DNA from 2 places in the Blautia sp. TF10-30 genome. Region 2 is predicted to be linked to the other one. Evidence: predicted binding sites of a transcription regulator. Region 2 holds the regulator's gene; the other holds the start of a gene.

Region 1 (10,017 bases), 160 kb from region 2:
TGCACGGCGAGGAGCGGTGCGAATCCTCGGCCAGGATGCGGGAAAAAGCGACGGCAGCGGCGCAAATTCAGGCGGCGCGCTACCGGCAGGAGTCGATTCATTTCAATAGCGAACTGAAAGCAGGCCAGATCGAGAAATACTGTATCCTGGAAAAGGCAGCGGAAGAGCTTTTAGAGGATGCCTTCCGCCGCCTGCGCCTCAGCGCGCGTTCCTACCACGGGATTATCCGCACCGCGCGGACAATTGCGGATCTGGACGGGGCGGTCAAAATCGGCGTGCCGCATATCAGCGAGGCGATCTGCTTTCGGAGCGCCGACAAAAGTATATGGAGGATCTGACGTATGGCGATGGAAATCTTTACAGTCGGCCGCGGGCAGGAGGGCTATCCGGAGCGGCTTATGCCGTTCGCGGACATGCCGTCCCGCCTTTTCGTGCGGGGCGCGCTGCCGGTGGATGAGCAGAAAACAGCGGCGATTGTGGGCGCGCGGATGTGTACGGCGTACGGAAAGAGCCAGGCGGCCTTTTTCGCGCAGGTGCTGGCGGCAAACGGCGTGGCGGTGATCAGCGGACTGGCGTGTGGAATCGACGCGGCGGCGCACGAGGGGGCACTGCGCGGAAAGGGAAAGACGTTTGCCGTGCTTGGCTGCGGCGTGGATATCTGCTATCCGAAACAGAATTACCCGCTGATGCGGCGGATGCTGGAGAACGGAGGCGGTGTCTTAAGCGAATTTCCGCCGGGCGCAGAGCCGCTTCCGTGGCATTTCCCGATCCGCAACCGCGTGATCAGTGCGCTGGCAGATGTCGTTCTGGTAATTGAGGCAAAAGAGAAGAGCGGCTCGCTCATTACGGCGGACTACGCGCTGGAGCAGGGAAAAACGGTATTTGCCCTGCCCGGACGGACAACGGATGCGACAAGCCGCGGCTGCAACCGCCTGATCGCGCAGGGAGCGGAAATTGCGATTTCACCCGAAACGATTCTCGAGGAGCTGGGCGTGAAAAAGGCCGGAACAAAAAGAGCCGCACCGCGTCCGCGCTATGGAAAAGAGGCGGAAATGGTTCTGAAAACACTCGCGGCAGAACCGCAGAATCTTGCACAGCTTGCCGGCAGCACCGGAATCCCGCTGCAGGAGCTGACCGGCATTCTGCTGGCACTCGAAATTGACGGCATTATTGCGGAAAATCCGCCGGGCGTGTACATGGCGTTATCGTAAAAGGGACGAGGAAAAGAAAGGTTTTGTGATATTCCGCCCGGTGCACAATTATAATAGAAGAAAAAGAAAAAAGGGGGCTCTTCTGCGCCGCGTGCATGTCTGAAAAAGGAAAAAGAAAAGAAAAAAATCAGGAAAAATCGTTAAAAAATTGAAAAAATCCTGTTATTTTGTCGGGAAACATCGAAAAATGGTACATTTTAAAAATGGAAAACACTTGCAAGAAAAAACTTTTTGGTGTATAGTCAGTGGAAGTTACGACTAATTTAGGAATTATTCTGGAATTTGTAATGATGCAGAACTATGCGATATGAAAAACGCAATATAGATCTGGACAGTTATAAAAATATGTATTCAGGAGGCATCAGAGGTGGCAAAATATCTTGTAATAGTGGAATCACCGGCAAAAGTCAAGACGGTGAAAAAGTATCTCGGGGCAAATTACGAAGTTGCAGCATCTATGGGCCATGTGCGCGATCTGCCGAAAAGCCGGCTTGGAATTGATGTAGAACATGACTTTGAACCAAAATATATCACCATCCGCGGAAAAGGAGAGCTTCTGGCATCTCTTCGAAAAGCCGCAAAAAAAGCAGATAAAGTTTATCTCGCAACTGACCCTGACCGCGAGGGAGAGGCAATTTCCTGGCATCTGTCGATTGCGCTGAATCTCGATGAGAACAAGATGCGCCGCATCACTTTCAACGAGATCACAAAATCAGCAGTCAAAGCGTCGATCAAACAGGCACGCGACATCGATATGAACCTGGTGGACGAGCAGCAGGCGCGCCGCTGCCTCGACCGTATGGTAGGTTATGAAATCAGCCCATTGTTATGGAAGAAAATCAAACGCGGACTTTCCGCCGGCCGTGTGCAGTCCGTTGCACTGCGCATCATCGGCGACCGCGAGGATGAGATCAATGCGTTCATTCCGAAAGAATACTGGACACTGGAAGCAGATCTGAAAATTCCGGGCGAGAAGAAACCGCTCGTCGCAAAATTCCACGGCAAAGGCAGTGAAAAGATGGCGATCGAGACGAAAGAGCAGCTCGATGAAATCTTAAAGGGACTGGAAAATGAGACCTTTACCGTATCCGAAGTGAAAAAAGGAGAGCGTTCCAAGAAAGCACCGCTTCCGTTCACCACGAGTACCCTGCAGCAGGAAGCATCGAAGGTGCTGAACTTCTCCACGCAGAAGACGATGCGTCTGGCGCAGCAGCTCTACGAGGGCGTGGAAGTAAAAGGAAAGGGAACGATCGCTTTGATTTCCTATCTGCGTACCGATTCTACACGAATCAGCGAGGAGGCCGATGCGGCAGCACGTTCCTTTATCCAGGAGCAGTACGGCACAAAATATACCGCAAGCGGGGACACGACGGAGAATAAAAACAGCAAGGCACAGGATGCGCACGAGGCCATCCGTCCGACCGATGTGACGAATACACCGGTAATGGTAAAAGAATCCCTGCCAAGAGATCTGTTCCGCCTGTATCAGCTGATCTGGAAACGCTTTGTGGCAAGCCGCATGCAGCCGGCCGTCTATGAGACAATTTCCGCACGGATCAATGCAGGAGAGTATCTCTTTACAGCAGCTTCCTCCCGTCTGGCATTTGATGGTTTCATGTCCGTTTACACCGATCCGGATGAGGAAAAGAAAGAGAAAAACGCCGCTGTCCGGAGCCTGGAGGCAGGAACGGAGCTGGCACTGGAAAAGATGGATCCGCAGCAGCACTTCACACAGCCGCCGGCACACTACACCGAGGCATCCCTTGTCAAAATGCTTGAGGAACTCGGCATCGGCCGTCCAAGTACGTATGCGCCGACCATCACAACGATCATCAACCGCCGTTACGTGGCAAAGGAGAACAAGAACCTTTACATGACAGAGCTCGGCGAGGTGGTCAACAACATGATGAAAGAGGCATTCCCGAGCATCGTGGATGTCAACTTTACGGCAACGATGGAAGCTCTGCTCGACAGGGTTGGAGATGGCAGTGTTCCGTGGAAGACAGTAGTCGAGAACTTCTGGCCGGATCTCTATGAGGCGGTCACAGAGGCAGAAAAGAACCTCGAAGAAGTTAAGGTAGAGGATGAGGTGACGGATGTCATCTGCGAGAACTGCGGCCGCAACATGGTGGTCAAATACGGCCCGCACGGAAAATTCCTCGCCTGCCCGGGATTCCCGGACTGCAAGAACACGAAGCCGTATCTGGAAAAGATCGGTGTTCCGTGTCCGAAGTGCGGAAAAGAAGTGATCCTGCGCAAGACGAAAAAAGGACGGAAATATTATGGATGCGAAAACAATCCGGAATGCGATTTCATGTCCTGGCAGAAACCGTCTGCCAAGAAATGCCCGCAGTGCGGCGGCTATATGCTGGAAAAAGGCAATAAGCTGGTCTGCGCGGACGAGCAGTGCGGCTATGTAGAAGCACGCGAAAAGAAAGACGAAGACTGAGAATGACAAAGCGGTCTGTACTGGTGAAAAACTGGTGCAGGCCGTTTTTTTTGCTTATCGAGGCGGAAAAACAGGAAGATCCGAAAAAATTTAGCATGAATTTTTATAAAATTTATAGTTTTCTGAAAAATATATTGATTTCCGGAAAACTACATGATAGAATGAGCTTAGTTTTAAGGGTTGTCTGAAAAAGGCATCAGTGTGCATTTTTTTCGGCGGATACGCCAAAAAAATGCAGAAAATAAAGAAAGGAGAAGAACATGAGCGTACAACTGCTGGATAAAACCAGAAAAATCAACAAACTGCTTCATAACAATCACTCCACGAAGGTCGTGTTCAACGATATCTGTGAAGTCCTGATGGAAACGTTAAGTTCCAATATCCTGGTGATCAGTAAAAAAGGAAAAGTGCTGGGCATCAGCCTTTGCCCGGGCGTGGAAGAAATTACGGAGCTGATCGAGGATAAGGTGGGCGGTTATGTCGATGCCGCATTAAACGAGCGTCTCCTCGGCGTACTCTCCACAAAAGAGAACGTCAATTTACAGACCCTCGGCTTTGAGCGGCCTGGTGTAGAGCGCTACACCGCAATTATCTGCCCGATCGAGATCGCCGGAGAACGCCTTGGTACCGTATTTATGTACCGCTGCACCCCGCAGTACGATATCGACGATATCATCGTCAGTGAGTACGGCACAACCGTTGTCGGACTGGAAATGATGCGTTCCGTCAACGAGGAAAATGTGGAGGAAAACCGCAAGGTTCAGGTGGTTAAATCCGCATTCAACACGTTGTCCTTCTCCGAACTGGAAGCCATCATCCATATCTTTGATGAACTGAACGGGGATGAGGGCATTCTGGTTGCAAGCAAAATTGCAGACCGCGTCGGCATCACAAGATCCGTCATTGTAAATGCCCTCCGCAAATTCGAGAGCGCAGGCGTCATCGAGTCCCGTTCCAGCGGTATGAAGGGAACGTATATCAAGGTATTAAATGATTATATCTTTGATGAACTCGACGAGATCAAAGCAAGAAAGAACCTGAAAGGAAAGGGCGATGCCCATCCGGACGAGGCGAAAAAATAAAAAAGTGGAATGTAGAAAAGAATCGGAGCCGTTTAAGAATGGCGCCGTTTCTTTTTGTGCAAAAAAGCATTCGTGGAGCGGAAAAAAATGGTATCATTCCAGTTTTTAGGAATAAACTATAATTAGATTCTAAAGAGAGTATAAAATATGAAAAAGTTGCCAAAATAAGAAAAAACGAGAAAATAAGAGAAATTAAGAGCTATCACGAGAAAAAAAAAGAGAATTACAAAATTCATACATTTGCGAAATGAGGTGGAAAACACTATAGTAAGAACCATCAAGTAGCACTCGAATGAACTGAGTGCTAATAAATAAAACTGAATGAAATCTTGAAGGAGGAAACATAAATGAAGTTAGTACCTTTAGGTGACAGAGTTGTATTAAAAGAGTTAAAAGCAGAGGAAACCACAAAATCCGGTATCGTACTTCCGGGACAGGCACAGGAGAAACCGCAGCAGGCTGAGGTTATCGCAGTAGGACCTGGAAAAGTAGAAGACGGCAAAGAAGTAAAAATGGAAGTTGCAGTCGGAGATCAGGTAATCTATTCCAAATATGCAGGAACCAACGTCAAACTGGAAGACGAAGAGTACATCATCGTAAAACAGGATGACATTCTGGCAGTTGTAAAATAAAGAATAATCAAGTAAAAATCAGGAGGCATGACAATCATGGCAAAAGAGATTAAATATGGAGCAGAGGCAAGAAACGCTCTTCAGAATGGTGTAAACCAGCTTGCAGATACCGTACGTGTAACCCTTGGACCGAAAGGAAGAAACGTTGTTCTGGACAAACAGTACGGCGCTCCGCTCATCACAAACGATGGTGTTACGATTGCAAAAGAGATCGAGCTGGCAGACGGCTTTGAAAACATGGGCGCACAGCTCATCAAAGAAGTTGCTGCAAAGACCAACGACGTAGCAGGTGACGGTACCACAACCGCAACCGTTCTGGCACAGGCTATGGTAAACGAAGGAATGAAAAACCTGGCAGCAGGCGCTAACCCGATCGTTCTTCGTAAGGGAATGAAGAAAGCAACCGATAAAGCTGTTCAGATCCTTGCAGAGATGAGCCAGCCGGTAGCAGGCAAAGAGCAGATTGCAAAAGTTGCAGCTGTTTCTTCCGGAAGCGAAGAAGTAGGCCAGATGGTAGCTGACGCTATGGAAAAAGTTTCCAAAGACGGCGTTATCACCATCGAGGAGTCCAAGACCATGCAGAACGAGCTGGAGCTGGTAGAAGGTATGCAGTTCGACCGTGGATATATCTCCGCTTACATGTGCACCGATATGGAGAAAATGGAAGCCGTTCTCGACAATCCATATATCCTGATTACCGATAAGAAACTGTCCAACATTCAGGAAGTTCTTCCGCTGCTGGAGCAGATCGTACAGAGCGGCGCAAGACTGCTGATCATCGCTGAGGACGTAGAGGGCGAGGCTCTCCAGACACTCGTGATCAACAAACTGCGCGGAACCTTCAACGTAGTAGCTGTCAAAGCACCGGGATACGGCGACAGAAGAAAAGCAATGCTCGAGGATATCGCAATCCTGACCGGCGGCCAGGTGATCTCCGAGGAAGTTGGTCTGGAATTAAAAGACGCTACTCTGGAAATGCTCGGACGTGCAAAATCTGTTAAAGTTCAGAAAGAGAACACCGTTATCGTTGACGGTGCCGGCGCAAAAGATGCCATCGCAGCAAGAATCGGCCAGATCAGATCCCAGATCGAGGAGACCACTTCTGAGTTCGATAAAGAGAAACTGCAGGAGAGACTGGCAAAAATGGCAGGCGGCGTAGCTGTGATCCGTGTAGGTGCAGCAACCGAGACCGAGATGAAAGAAGAAAAACTCCGTATGGAGGATGCTTTAAATGCAACGAGAGCAGCCGTAGAAGAGGGTATCATCGCAGGCGGCGGTTCTGCATACATCCATGTAACAACACAGCTTGCAGAGCTGATTGACAGCTTGGACGGCGACGAGAAGATCGGTGCAAGAATCGTACAGAAAGCACTTGAGGCTCCTCTGTTCCACATCGTAACAAACGCAGGTCTGGAAGGCGCTGTTGTTATCAACAAAGTAAAAGAGTCCAAAGTAGGTGTTGGATTTGATGCATACAACGAAGAGTATGTAGACATGATCCAGGCTGGTATCCTTGATCCGGTTAAGGTTACCAGAAGCGCACTGCAGAACGCTACCAGCGTTTCCGCAACCCTGCTGACCACCGAGTCCGTAGTTTCCACCATCAAAGAGCCGGCTCCGGCTATGCCGGCAGGCGCAGACGGCGGAATGGGAATGATGTAATTTCCGGGATAAAAATGTCTGGTAAAACAAAATAAGAAAACCGGCTGGCAAAGACCGTAGCGGAACATGGGTTCCGAAGTCCTGTCTTTGCCGGCCGATTTTTTAGTGGAAAGTTTTTCTTCCATTTCGCATGGCCCTGAATCGTTACAAAAAATTTCAGAAAGTTTTCATGCTTTCGCCGGGCGGCGTATATGGACGCTTCCGGCGTTTTATGCTATACTGATTTGTAGGATGTTGAGGGAAATACAACAAAGGAGAAGAAACACACATGGCAAGTCGTTATGAATCCGACATGACAAGGAAGGAGAAGATGCAGCTCGAAAAAGAGAAGCTGTCGAAAATGAATTTTAAAGAGAAACTGGCCTATATCTGGGAATACTACAAGGCTGTCATTTTCGGCATCATCGCTGTTATCTTCATCATCGGCACGATTGTGAATATCCATGAAAATGCGAAGTATTATGACCTCGTGAGCATTGCCGTAGTGGATTACGCAGGACTGCAGGATGTAAGTCCGATCGAGGAGGACCTAAAAGAAGCGCTCGGAACCGGAGATAAGTACGAAAAGGTAAGCATCGATACAAGCTACAGCTTCGGTGAAAAACTGGAAAACGCGGATTACAACACGCTGATGAAATTCACAGCCGTGATTGCCGCACAGAGCATGGATGTTCTGATCTGTTCACAGGCCGTGTACGACAACTACAGCAAAGACGATTATTTTCTGGATCTGTCCACACTGTTTGACGAAGCGACGTGTGAGAAGTACGGGATAAAGGCGGGAGATACCTGCCTCGACATTTCCAAATTGAAAAAGTACCAGGATATGGGCCTTACGTACTATGAGCCGTGTTATCTGACCGTGTTGGTCAATACAAAGAACGCGGACAATGTAGCAAAACTGATCGAATATCTTGAGGAGGATGGAGTAAATGAGTGATCTGTACACAGAAGTGCTGGTGAAAAAACAGCAGACAGGAAAAGACAAGGCGATCAAAGGAGTTCTGATCTTCTTTACCGTTCTTTTTGCAGCCGCAGGAATTATGATGAATCCGCTGATTCTGCTTCTTGCGCTGGTTCTTGGAATCGTAGACTATATTTTTATCCCGAAGCTTTCGGTAGAGTTTGAGTATCTGTACGTCAACGGCGAGCTGGACATCGACCGCATCTATTCGCAGTCAAGAAGAAAAAGAGCCGCAAGCTATGAGCTTTCCAACATGGAAATCCTGGCGCCGTACCAGTCCCATCAGCTTGATTCCTACAAAAACAACCAGAGTATCAAACGTTACAACTATTCCTCCGGCATCGAAGGACAGGGCCACAAACCGTACGCATTCGTCATCTCCAAGGACAATGCCATGCAGATGGTGATCTTCGAGCCGGACGAAGTGATGTTAAAAGATATCCGCAACCGTGCACCAAGAAAAGTATTTATGGATTGACAGCTTTTTTGTTTTATGTTAAATTAGGTGATAAATCAAAAAGACTTAAGAAGAAAGGAAGAAATGAAAATGGGTACAATTATTGGTGATGGTATTACCTTCGATGATGTGCTTCTGGTTCCGCAGTATTCTGAAGTAACCCCAAACATGGTAGATCTGACTACGCATCTGACCAAGAAGATCAAGCTGAACATCCCGATGATGAGCGCCGGCATGGATACGGTTACAGAACACCGTATGGCAATTGCCATGGCACGTCAGGGAGGAATCGGTATTATTCACAAGAATATGTCGATTGAGCAGCAGGCAGAAGAAGTAGACAAAGTAAAACGTTCTGAGAACGGTGTTATCACCGATCCGTTCTATCTGTCTCCGGAGCACACCCTGGAAGATGCCAATAATCTGATGGCAAAATTCCGTATTTCCGGTGTCCCGATTACCGAGAACGGAAAACTGGTTGGTATTATTACAAACCGTGATCTGAAGTTTGAAACTGATTTCACCAAGAAAATCAAAGAGTCCATGACCAGCGAAAACCTGATCACTGCAAAAGTAGGCGTTACGCTGGACGAGGCAAAAGCAATCCTTGCAAAATCCAGAAAAGAAAAACTTCCGATTGTCGATGACGATTTCAACCTCAAAGGTCTGATCACCATCAAAGATATCGAGAAAACCATCAAGTACCCATTGTCCGCCAAGGATGAGCAGGGACGTCTGCTCTGCGGTGCCGCAGTCGGCATCACGGCAAACGTGCTCGATCGTGTCGATGCGCTGGTAAAAGCACACGTAGACGTGATCGTCATCGACTCCGCTCACGGACATTCCGCAAATATCTTCAAAACACTTCGTCTCATCAAAGAGCATTATCCGGATCTGCAGGTAATCGCCGGAAACGTGGCAACCGCAGAGGCAACAAGAGACCTGATCGCAGCCGGAGCAGACGCTGTTAAAGTCGGTATCGGACCTGGTTCTATCTGTACGACCCGTGTCGTTGCAGGTATCGGTGTACCGCAGGTCACAGCCGTTATGGACTGCTATGAGGAAGCAAAGAAGACCGGAACTCCGATCATCGCCGACGGCGGTATCAAGTACTCCGGAGACATGACAAAGGCTATCGCAGCCGGTGCCAATGTCTGCATGATGGGAAGCATCTTCGCAGGATGCGATGAGAGCCCGGGAGATTTCGAACTGTTCCAGGGAAGAAAATACAAAGTATACCGTGGAATGGGATCCATCGCAGCCATGGAGAACGGAAGTAAAGACCGTTACTTCCAGACCGGCGCCAAGAAACTGGTTCCGGAAGGTGTGGAAGGCCGTGTGGCATACAAGGGTCTTGTAGAGGATACCGTATTCCAGCTGATCGGCGGACTTCGTTCCGGCATGGGCTACTGTGGAGCAAAAGATGTTGAGACCTTAAAGGAGACCGGAAAATTTGTGAAGATTTCCGCAGCATCCTTAAAAGAGTCCCATCCGCATGATATCCACATCACCAAAGAGGCTCCGAACTACAGCGTGGACGATAAATAAGAATAAAAAGTC
Region 2 (10,017 bases):
CATATTCGGCTAAAATCAGAGAATGTGCTTCGACGAATTTCTGACTGATAGACGAACTTTTTTGATATAAAAACCAGGAGGTGCTTTTTGCAGAATTCACAACAAATATTCAAATTACACTCCGAATACCAGCCTACAGGCGACCAGCCCCAGGCAATCGAAAAACTGGTCAAAGGCTTTCAAGAAGGCAATCAATGCGAGACTTTGCTGGGCGTTACAGGTTCCGGCAAGACCTTTACCATGGCAAATGTTATTGCACAGTTAAATAAGCCAACCTTGATCATAGCGCACAATAAAACACTTGCAGCACAGCTGTACGGTGAGTTTAAGGAATTCTTCCCTGAGAATGCAGTAGAATATTTTGTCTCCTACTACGACTACTACCAGCCGGAGGCTTACGTGCCGTCTTCGGATACGTATATTGCAAAGGACTCTGCGCGGAACGATGAGATTGATAAGCTGCGGCTTTCCGCGACTTCTGCACTGAGTGAGCGGAACGATGTCATTGTGGTTTCCAGTGTTTCGTGTATCTATGGAATCGGAAGCCCGAAGGACTACATGGAGATGATTATTTCGCTCCGCCCGGGAATGGAAAAGGACCGGGACGATGTGATCCGGCAGTTGATTGATATTCAGTATGACCGGAATGATATGGATTTCCACCGCGGTACGTTCCGCGTGCGCGGTGATGTATTGGAGATTTTTCCGGCGGAGGAGACGGACAAGGCGGTGCGCGTCGAGTTCTTCGGGGATGAGATTGACCGTCTGGTGCAGATCGATACGCTGACGGGTGAAATCTTATGTGAACTGAACCACATCGCAATCTTTCCTGCCTCCCACTACGTTGTGCCGATGGACACGATCCTGAAAGCAACAGGCGAGATTGAAAAGGATATGGAAGAGCAGGTGAAGTTCTTCAAGCACGAGGGAAAACTGATCGAGGCCCAGCGCATCGAGGAGCGGACCAATTTTGATATTGAGATGCTCAAAGAAACCGGCATCTGTTCCGGCATCGAAAACTATTCGCGTTACCTCTCCGGATTAAAGCCAGGCGAGCCGCCCTACACACTGATGGACTATTTCGGAGATGATTTCCTCATCATCGTGGATGAGTCGCATAAGACTGTTCCGCAGATCCGCAGCATGTATGCCGGCGACCAGTCGCGGAAATCGACGCTGGTGGACTATGGATTCCGTCTGCCGTCCGCAAAAGACAACCGCCCGTTGAACTTCGGCGAGTTCGAGGACCGGATCGATCAGATCCTCTTCGTATCTGCCACGCCGGGCGACTACGAGGCAGACCACGAGCTGCTGCGCGCCGAACAGATCATCCGCCCGACCGGCCTTCTCGACCCGGATGTCGAGGTGCGCCCGGTGGAGGGACAGATCGACGATCTGATTTCGGAAGTAAAGAAAGAAACTGAAAAACACAACAAAGTTCTCGTGACGACGCTGACGAAGCGTATGGCAGAGGATCTGACCGACTATATGAAAGAGGCCGGCATCCGCGTGCGCTACCTGCACTCCGATATCGACACCCTGGAACGGACCGAGATCATCCGTGATATGCGTCTCGATGTCTTCGATGTGCTCGTCGGCATCAACCTTCTGCGTGAGGGTCTCGACATCCCGGAAATCACACTCGTGGCGATCCTGGATGCCGATAAAGAAGGTTTCCTGCGTTCCGAAACCTCCCTGATCCAGACCATCGGCCGTGCCGCACGAAACAGCGAGGGCCATGTTATCATGTACGCCGATGTGATGACCGATTCCATGCGCCTCGCAATCGACGAGACGAAGCGCCGCCGTGCCCTGCAGGAAGCCTACAACAAAGAACACGGCATCACTCCGACCACCATCAAAAAAGCCGTCCGCGATCTCATCAGCATTTCGAAAGAAGTGGCAAAGACAGAAGAAAAGATGGAAAAAGACCCGGAGTCCATGAGCCGCGAAGAACTGGAAAAACTGATCGGCCAGGTACAGAAACAGATGAAAGCCGCTGCCGCCGAACTCAACTTCGAAATGGCCGCCGAGCTGCGTGACAAAATGATCACACTGAAGAAGAGCCTGGATGACATGGAAGAATAAAAAATCAGAAATAAAAAAGAAGAAAAGAGCATGAAAAAAAGCGTGCCGGAAAAGCGACAGAAAACTTTCCGGCACGCTTTTTTGCGTCCGATTTTGATTCCTTCTTGTTCAGAATTGACGCAAAATAAGAATACCATTATAATATAAAATGCGACCAAATGGTCGTATCAAAACGCAAAACACAAAAATAAAAAGACAACAATAAAAAAATTAATCGCCGAATTTTCTCTTTTTACTGGAGACACTCAGCAGATAGTCGACCGAGCAGTCATAGAACCGTGCAAGCCGGATCACATAGTCGATCGGGATGTCGCGGATTCCTTTTTCGTAGCGGGAATAGACGTCGCGGTTGCATTCGAGCAGGGCAGAAATCTCTTTGATGGTGAGATCCTGATCGATCCGCATATCTTCAATTCTCTGGTATTTCATACGTTGTACCATCCTTTCAGATTCAAACCCATACTACCAAACGGTTGGATGGACAAAGTTAAATCAGATCATATGGTCGCAAATTGGAGAATGGGGCGGGAGAGAGAAACGGCGGGTGAAGACAGCCTGTGCAGAAAACAGAAAAATATGTACGGCAGAAATGGGGGAACGAATGGGAAAAGCAGAAAGAATAGAAATAGAAGATTTTGTCCAGAATATAGTGGAACGGATGGAGACGCCGGAAGCGTTTGAAAAAATGATCAGCCGGGAGGAAGAATGCGAAGCGCAGGGGCGGGAGAGCCGTCTGAGGGATGTGCTGAAGAAAGAATGGCCGGTGGACGAAAAGGGAGAGCGCATCTATCAGATCACTAATATATATGAAGAAAAAGCAGAAGAACTCCTCATTGTAGAACTGTATACCGGCATCCACCTGGAAAACGGAGTCCCGTGCGGGCATTTTACGCTGTATCTCTGCGGGGAGCCGGACGGATGGAAACTCAGCGAAACGCGGATGATGGAATATCTGCAGAATCTGTAAACGAAGAAGCAAAACAGGGAGGACAGGGAGAAGAAAAACTGTCCTCCTGCTTTTGCTGCGGCGGAGACACCGGAAAGTCAGGATCCATACGGCCGCTTCTCATCGCTGATGCCGACCAGATAATCCAGACTGACCTGATACAGCTCCGCCAGACGGATGGCAATGGAGATCGGCAGCTGCCGGACGCCTTTTTCATATCGGGTATACACATCGCGGTTGCAGCCGAGATAGTCGGCAACCTGGCGGATCGTCAGATCGCGGTCCGTGCGCAGATCCTCCAGTCTCTGATATTTCATGATTCATCACCTCTGAGAAAATGCTACTAAATGGTCGTATCGAAATGGCAGAATCCTACCATACGGCTATAGCGCCTTTGAAACAGTAGAATGCAATAAAAAAGAAAAGTCAGATTCCTTTTCAGAAAGAAAACGGTTTATACTTTTTTCACAATTTCTTCATAGAAAAACCGGGAAAAGGTGTTGACAAACAAAAGGCAGAGTGCTATCTTAAGAACATAGATGTTAGCACTCCACTGAAACGAGTGCTAACAGGACTATACAACAGGAAGGAGCTTATCTTAGTGGATACAGAATTGGATGAAAGAAAAAGAAAAATATTAAAAGCGATCATCCAGACGTATCTGGAAACGGGCGAGCCGGTCGGCTCAAGAACGATTTCCAAATACACGGATTTGAATTTAAGCTCCGCCACAATCCGGAATGAAATGTCCGATCTGGAAGAGATGGGTTACATCTTACAGCCCCACACTTCCGCAGGACGCATTCCTTCCGATAAAGGCTACCGCCTCTATGTAGATGAGCTGATGCGGGAAAAAGAACAGGAAGTTGCAGACATCAAAAACATGGTCATTGAAAAAACAGACCGAATGGAAAAAGTTCTGCAGCAGGTTGTCAAAGTCCTCGCTTCATCTACCAACTATGCAACGTTGATTACAGGACCGGAATATCACAGAAATAAAGTGAAATTCATCCAGCTCTCAAAAGTCAATGAAGAGCAGCTCCTGGCCGTCATCGTCGTAGAAGGCAACCTGGTGAAAAACCAGATGATCGACCTAGACGAGACCATCAACGATGAACAGATATTAAAGCTGAACCTGCTTCTGAACACACAGCTCAATGGCCTGACCATTGAAGAAATCAATCTTGGCATGATCAAGAAGATGAAAGAGCAGGCAGGCATCCACTCCGGCATCATCAGCAAAGTGGTCGATACCGTAGCGGAAGCCATCGCAGTCAGCGAAGAAGATGTGCCGGTGTACACCAGCGGCGCAACCAACATTTTCAAGTACCCTGAGCTTTCCGACAGCAGCAAAGCCAGCCAGCTGATCTCCACATTCGAGGAACGGCAGAAACTGGTCGATATGATCAAAGGAGCTGCCGAGGAGCAGGACGGAGAGGAAAATACCGGTATTCAGGTATACATCGGAAATGAATCTTCGATGGAACCCTTACGGGACTGCAGCGTGGTCACCACCACATACGATATGGGAAACGGTATGCGCGGAACAATCGGTATCGTGGGACCAAAGCGGATGGATTACGAAAATGTGGTAGATAACCTGAAAACATTAAAAGTTCAACTGGACGCCGTCTTCAAAAAGCCGGACACAGGTGAGTAGAAAGGTGGAATGATCAGTGAGCGAAGAAAATAGAAAGAAAGAGGAAACCATGGAAGAACCTACACGCGAGATGGAAAAAGAAACCGGAGCAGAGACCGATCTGCCGGAAACCGAACCGGCTGCGGAGCAGGAAGAAGCAAAGAAAGCAGCAGAGGCAAAAGAAGCGGAAGCTGCAGAAGAAACTGCTGAGGATGGCAAAGAACGAAAGTTCTTCAAAAAGAAAAAAGATAAAAAAGATGAGAAAATCGAAGAGCTGACTGACCGCCTGACCCGTCAGATGGCAGAGTTCGATAACTTCCGCAAACGCACCGAAAAAGAAAAAGCAAATATGTATGCCATTGGAGCAAAAGACATCATCGAGAAGATTCTTCCGGTTGTTGACAGCTTCGAGCGCGGACTTGCAACGGTGGAAAACCCGGAGGAAGATCCGTTCGCAGACGGCATGAATAAAGTATACAAACAGTTTACCACAGCACTCGATGAACTCGGTGTAACCGTGATCGAGGCCGTTGGAAAGGAATTCGATCCGAACCTGCACAACGCAGTGATGCATGTGGAGGATGAGGAAGCCGGCGAGAACATCGTCGTAGAAGAGTTCCTGAAGGGCTACATGTACAAAGGTTCCGTAGTCCGTCACAGTATGGTCAAGGTGGCTAATTAAGCCTTGAAGATAAATAAATAGAAATTAAACCATTTTTTAGCATAATTCATTGAGGAGGAAACAACAATGGGCAAAATTATTGGTATTGACTTAGGAACAACAAACAGCTGTGTAGCCGTTATGGAAGGTGGAAAACCAACCGTTATCGCAAACGCAGAGGGTGAAAGAACAACTCCTTCTATCGTAGCATTCACAAAAACAGGTGACCGTCTGGTCGGCGAGCCGGCAAAACGTCAGGCTGTAACAAACGCAGACAGAACCATCCGTTCCATCAAACGTGAGATGGGTACTGACTATAAAGTAGATATCGAAGGAAAGAAATACTCTCCGCAGGAGATCTCCGCTATGATTCTTCAGAAACTGAAAGGTGATGCAGAGAACTACCTTGGTGAGAAAGTAACAGAAGCAGTTATCACAGTTCCGGCTTACTTCAATGACGCACAGCGTCAGGCAACCAAAGATGCCGGTAAAATCGCAGGTCTTGATGTAAAACGTATCATCAACGAGCCTACCGCAGCAGCTCTGGCATACGGACTGGACAACGAAAATGAGCAGAAGATCATGGTATACGACCTTGGCGGTGGTACTTTCGATGTTTCCATCATCGAGATCGGTGACGGCGTTATCGAAGTTCTTTCCACAGCAGGAAACAACCGTCTGGGCGGCGATGACTTCGACCAGAAAGTAACAGATTATATCCTCGCTGAGTTCAAAAAACAGGAAGGTGTAGATCTTTCCAACGACAAGATGGCTCTGCAGAGAATCAGAGAAGCAGCAGAGAAAGCAAAGAAAGAGCTTTCCAGCGCAACTACAACCAACATCAACCTGCCGTTCATCACTGCAACCGCAGATGGCCCGAAACATCTCGATATGAACCTGACAAAGGCTAAATTCGATGAGCTGACCCACGACCTGGTAGAGAAAACCGCAGAGCCGGTACAGAGAGCACTTTCTGATGCAGGCCTTCAGGCATCCGAGCTTTCCAAAGTCCTTCTGGTAGGCGGATCTACCCGTATCCCGGCTGTACAGGATAAAGTAAGACAGCTGACCGGACACGAGCCGAGCAAGAGCCTGAACCCGGATGAGTGCGTAGCACTTGGTGCTTCCGTACAGGGTGGTAAACTTGCAGGAGACGCCGGCGCAGGCGATATCCTTCTTCTGGATGTAACTCCACTGTCTCTGTCCATCGAGACCATGGGAGGTATTGCAACTCGTCTGATCGAGCGTAACACCACAATCCCGACCAAGAAGAGCCAGATCTTCTCCACAGCAGCAGATAACCAGACTGCAGTAGATATCAACGTTGTACAGGGTGAGCGTCAGTTCGCGAAAGATAACAAATCCCTCGGCCAGTTCCGTCTGGATGGAATCCCGCCAGCAAGAAGAGGCGTTCCGCAGATCGAGGTTACCTTTGATATCGATGCCAACGGTATCGTAAATGTATCTGCAAAAGATCTGGGAACAGGAAAAGAGCAGCACATCACCATCACCGCAGGCTCTAACATGTCCGACAGCGAGATCGACAAAGCAGTCAAAGAAGCTGCTGAGTTCGAGGCTCAGGATAAGAAACGAAAAGAAGCAATCGACGCAAGAAACGATGCAGATTCCATGGTATTCCAGACCGAGAAAGCAATCGAGGAAGTCGGCGACAAGCTTGATGCAAACGACAAAACAGCAGTAGAAGCTGACCTGAACGCACTGAAAGATCTCATTGCAAAATGCAATCCGGAAGAAATGACCGATGCACAGGTAGCTGATCTGAAAGCAGCTCAGGAAAAACTGATGACAAGCGCTCAGAAACTGTTTGCAAAACTGTATGAGCAGCAGGGCGGAGCAGCAGGCGCTGGTGCCGGAACAGCAGGTGCAGGCCCGGATATGGGAAATGCAGGAGCAGCAGGCGGCCATGACGACGATGTCGTAGACGCTGACTACAAAGAGGTTTAATTTTCGGCATGTCACACTCCGTGAAAATACCGACTGTGAGTTGAAACAATAAGTAAATAAACGCAAAAAGCCCTGTGAGGCGAATGTTTGCAGGGGACGGAAAATACATTCCGCCCCCTGTATTTATGCTGGTATTGCTTTCGGAAAAGTGCTATACTGGAGCGTGCGGAAAAACATTTCTGCAAAGATGAAATTTGTGGAACAGAAATGAAAAGGTGAACATAAATGGCAGAAAAAAGAGATTATTACGAGGTCCTCGGCGTAGACCGCGGAGCGGACGATGCAACATTAAAAAAAGCATACCGTAAACTGGCCAAGAAATACCATCCGGATATGAACCCGGGCGACAAAGAGGCCGAGGCAAAATTTAAAGAGGCGACAGAAGCCTATGGCGTGCTGAGTGATCCGGACAAACGGCGTCAGTACGATCAGTTTGGCCACGCTGCATTTGAAAACGGCGGTGGCGGCGCAGGAGCCGGCGGATTCGGTGGCTTCGACTTTGGCGGCGGAGATATGGGTGATATCTTCGGCGATATTTTCGGCGACCTGTTCGGTGGCGGCGGAAGCAGAAGAAGAGCAAACAATGGACCTATGAAGGGAGCAAACCTCCGCGCTGTTGTCCACATTACGTTTGAGGAAGCTGTTTTCGGATGCCAGAAAGAGCTCGAGATCAACCTGAAGGATACCTGTACAACGTGCCACGGAACCGGCGCAAAACCAGGAACTTCACCGGAGACATGCTCCAAATGTAACGGAACTGGTCAGATTACGTACACACAGCAGACCATGTTCGGTTCTGTGAGAAACGTGACGACCTGTCCGGATTGTAACGGAACCGGAAAGATCATTCGCGATAAATGTACCGCATGCCACGGCACGGGCTATACATCCAGCAGAAAACGCATTCAGGTCAACATTCCGGCTGGAATCGACGATGGACAGAGCATCCGGATCCGTGAAAAAGGTGAGCCGGGTGTAAACGGCGGACCGAGAGGAGATCTGCTTGTCGAGGTTCAGGTAACCCGTCATCCGATCTTCCAGAGACAGGATATGAACATTTTCTCCACTGCACCGATTACGTTTGCCCAGGCAGCACTCGGCGGTGATGTGAAGATCAGCACCGTTGACGGGGACGTTCTCTACACTGTAAAACCGGGAACCCAGACCGATACGAAGATCCGTCTGAAGGGAAAAGGTGTTCCGTCCCTTCGCAACAGCAATGTGCGCGGTGATCACTACGTAACACTCGTAGTCCAGACTCCGACGAAACTGAATGAGAAAGCAAAAGAGGCCCTCCGCGCCTTCGACGAAGCCTGCGGAAACCGCCCGGCAGCAGAAGAAAAAGCAGCCGACGGCGAAACTGCAGAGCAGCCGAAGAAGAAAAAAGGCTTTATGGATAAAGTGAAAGAGGCCTTTGAGGACATCGATAAATAAAGAACGGCGGCAAGCCGGAAAAGAAAGAAGAATCTGTGGAAAAAGCAGGTTCTTCTTTCTTTTCTATGAAAGAACCATGAAAATTTGGTGAATTTATACACAGAATGGTCGGATTTTGATATAATGTGGAAAACTTAAGGGGAGAGAAAAGAAAGGAAACGGGGAAAATGAGATTTCGACCATGTATTGATATTCATAACGGAAAAGTAAAACAGATTGTCGGGGGATCGCTGAAAGATCAGGGAAATCAGGCGAGCGAGAATTTTGTCTCGGAGCAGGATGCGTCGTACTATGCGCAGCTGTACGAAGAGCAGGGCATTACGGGCGGCCATGTGATTCTGCTGAACAAGGAAGGTACCGAGTTTTACGAGGAGACGAAGCGCCAGGCATTGCTGGCACTCTCGACGTACCCGGGCGGCCTGCAGGTGGGAGGCGGCATTGATGCGGAGAATGCGTGCGAGTTTCTGACAGCGGGGGCAAGCCATGTGATTGTGACTTCGTATGTGTTCCGCGACGGCCATGTGTTCTATGAAAATCTGGACAAGCTGGTGACGACGGTAGGAAAGCAGCGGCTGACACTGGATTTAAGCTGTCGGAAGCGGGACGGAAAATACTATATCGTGACGGACCGCTGGCAGAAGTTCACGGACGAAGAAGTGACAGAGGAACTGCTGCATCACCTGTCAGAATACTGTGATGAGTTCCTGATCCATGCCGTGGATGTCGAGGGAAAGGCTTCCGGCATTGAGACGGAGCTGGTGGAACTGCTTGCGAAGATGAAAGATTTTCCGGTGACGTACGCCGGCGGCGTGGGAAGTTTTGAAGACCTGGAGCTGCTCAAAAAACTGGGAAACAACCACGTCGATGTGACAATTGGCAGTGCACTGGATCTGTTCGGCGGCAAAATGAAGTTTGAAGACGTGCTGGCAGTATGCCGCCGGTAAGCGGAAACGGACGTTCACCCGCGCCATTCGCAAAACCGCGCTTTCAGCGCTCTCCGCTGCTGCGCAGCTCCTTTTTGCTCATAACCAGGCGCTCCCTTTGTATCTTATTCTTGACAGATTTTCATGCGAGCATGAAATCTGTCAAAAATAAGATACAAGTGAACTGTAACAGAAAAAACTCTAAAATATTCATGAATTTTCTAAATACTATTGCAAATAGAGACAACTATTGCTATAATTAGAGTTACTTACAGGGGAAGTGAAGAACCTGTAAAATTTGAAAGCAAAGGGGTTGGGCATAATGAAAATTACCATCAGCGGAAAAAATATTGACGTGACA

Evidence for each region. The regulator HrcA, encoded in region 2, represses chaperone genes, less so after heat shock. The targets are predictions, from matches to a motif close to TGTTAGCACTCNNNNNNNNNGAGTGCTAACA.
Region 1: a site for HrcA is predicted at 5,022-5,052, ahead of groES (co-chaperone GroES). Genes of this name have one in related genera too.

What each region holds. Positions count from the first base shown of each region.
Region 1 is NZ_QUKM01000002.1:148,313-158,329, reverse strand. Features, by position in the region: gene DXD02_RS03190 (YifB family Mg chelatase-like AAA ATPase) at 1-338, shown strand, start outside; gene dprA (DNA-processing protein DprA) at 342-1,211, shown strand; gene topA (type I DNA topoisomerase) at 1,579-3,660, shown strand; gene codY (GTP-sensing pleiotropic transcriptional regulator CodY) at 3,921-4,742, shown strand; gene groES (co-chaperone GroES) at 5,090-5,374, shown strand; gene groL (chaperonin GroEL) at 5,411-7,036, shown strand; gene DXD02_RS03155 (hypothetical protein) at 7,305-7,976, shown strand; gene DXD02_RS03150 (DUF6106 family protein) at 7,969-8,478, shown strand; gene guaB (IMP dehydrogenase) at 8,548-10,005, shown strand.
Region 2 is NZ_QUKM01000002.1:307,072-317,088, reverse strand. Features, by position in the region: gene uvrB (excinuclease ABC subunit UvrB) at 88-2,088, shown strand; gene DXD02_RS03910 (helix-turn-helix domain-containing protein) at 2,299-2,517, opposite strand; gene DXD02_RS03905 (hypothetical protein) at 2,690-3,055, shown strand; gene DXD02_RS03900 (helix-turn-helix domain-containing protein) at 3,133-3,351, opposite strand; gene hrcA (heat-inducible transcriptional repressor HrcA) at 3,636-4,694, shown strand; gene grpE (nucleotide exchange factor GrpE) at 4,744-5,355, shown strand; gene dnaK (molecular chaperone DnaK) at 5,422-7,299, shown strand; gene dnaJ (molecular chaperone DnaJ) at 7,525-8,733, shown strand; gene hisA (phosphoribosylformimino-5-aminoimidazole carboxamide ribotide isomerase) at 8,901-9,677, shown strand; gene hpf (ribosome hibernation-promoting factor, HPF/YfiA family) at 9,979-10,017, shown strand, end outside.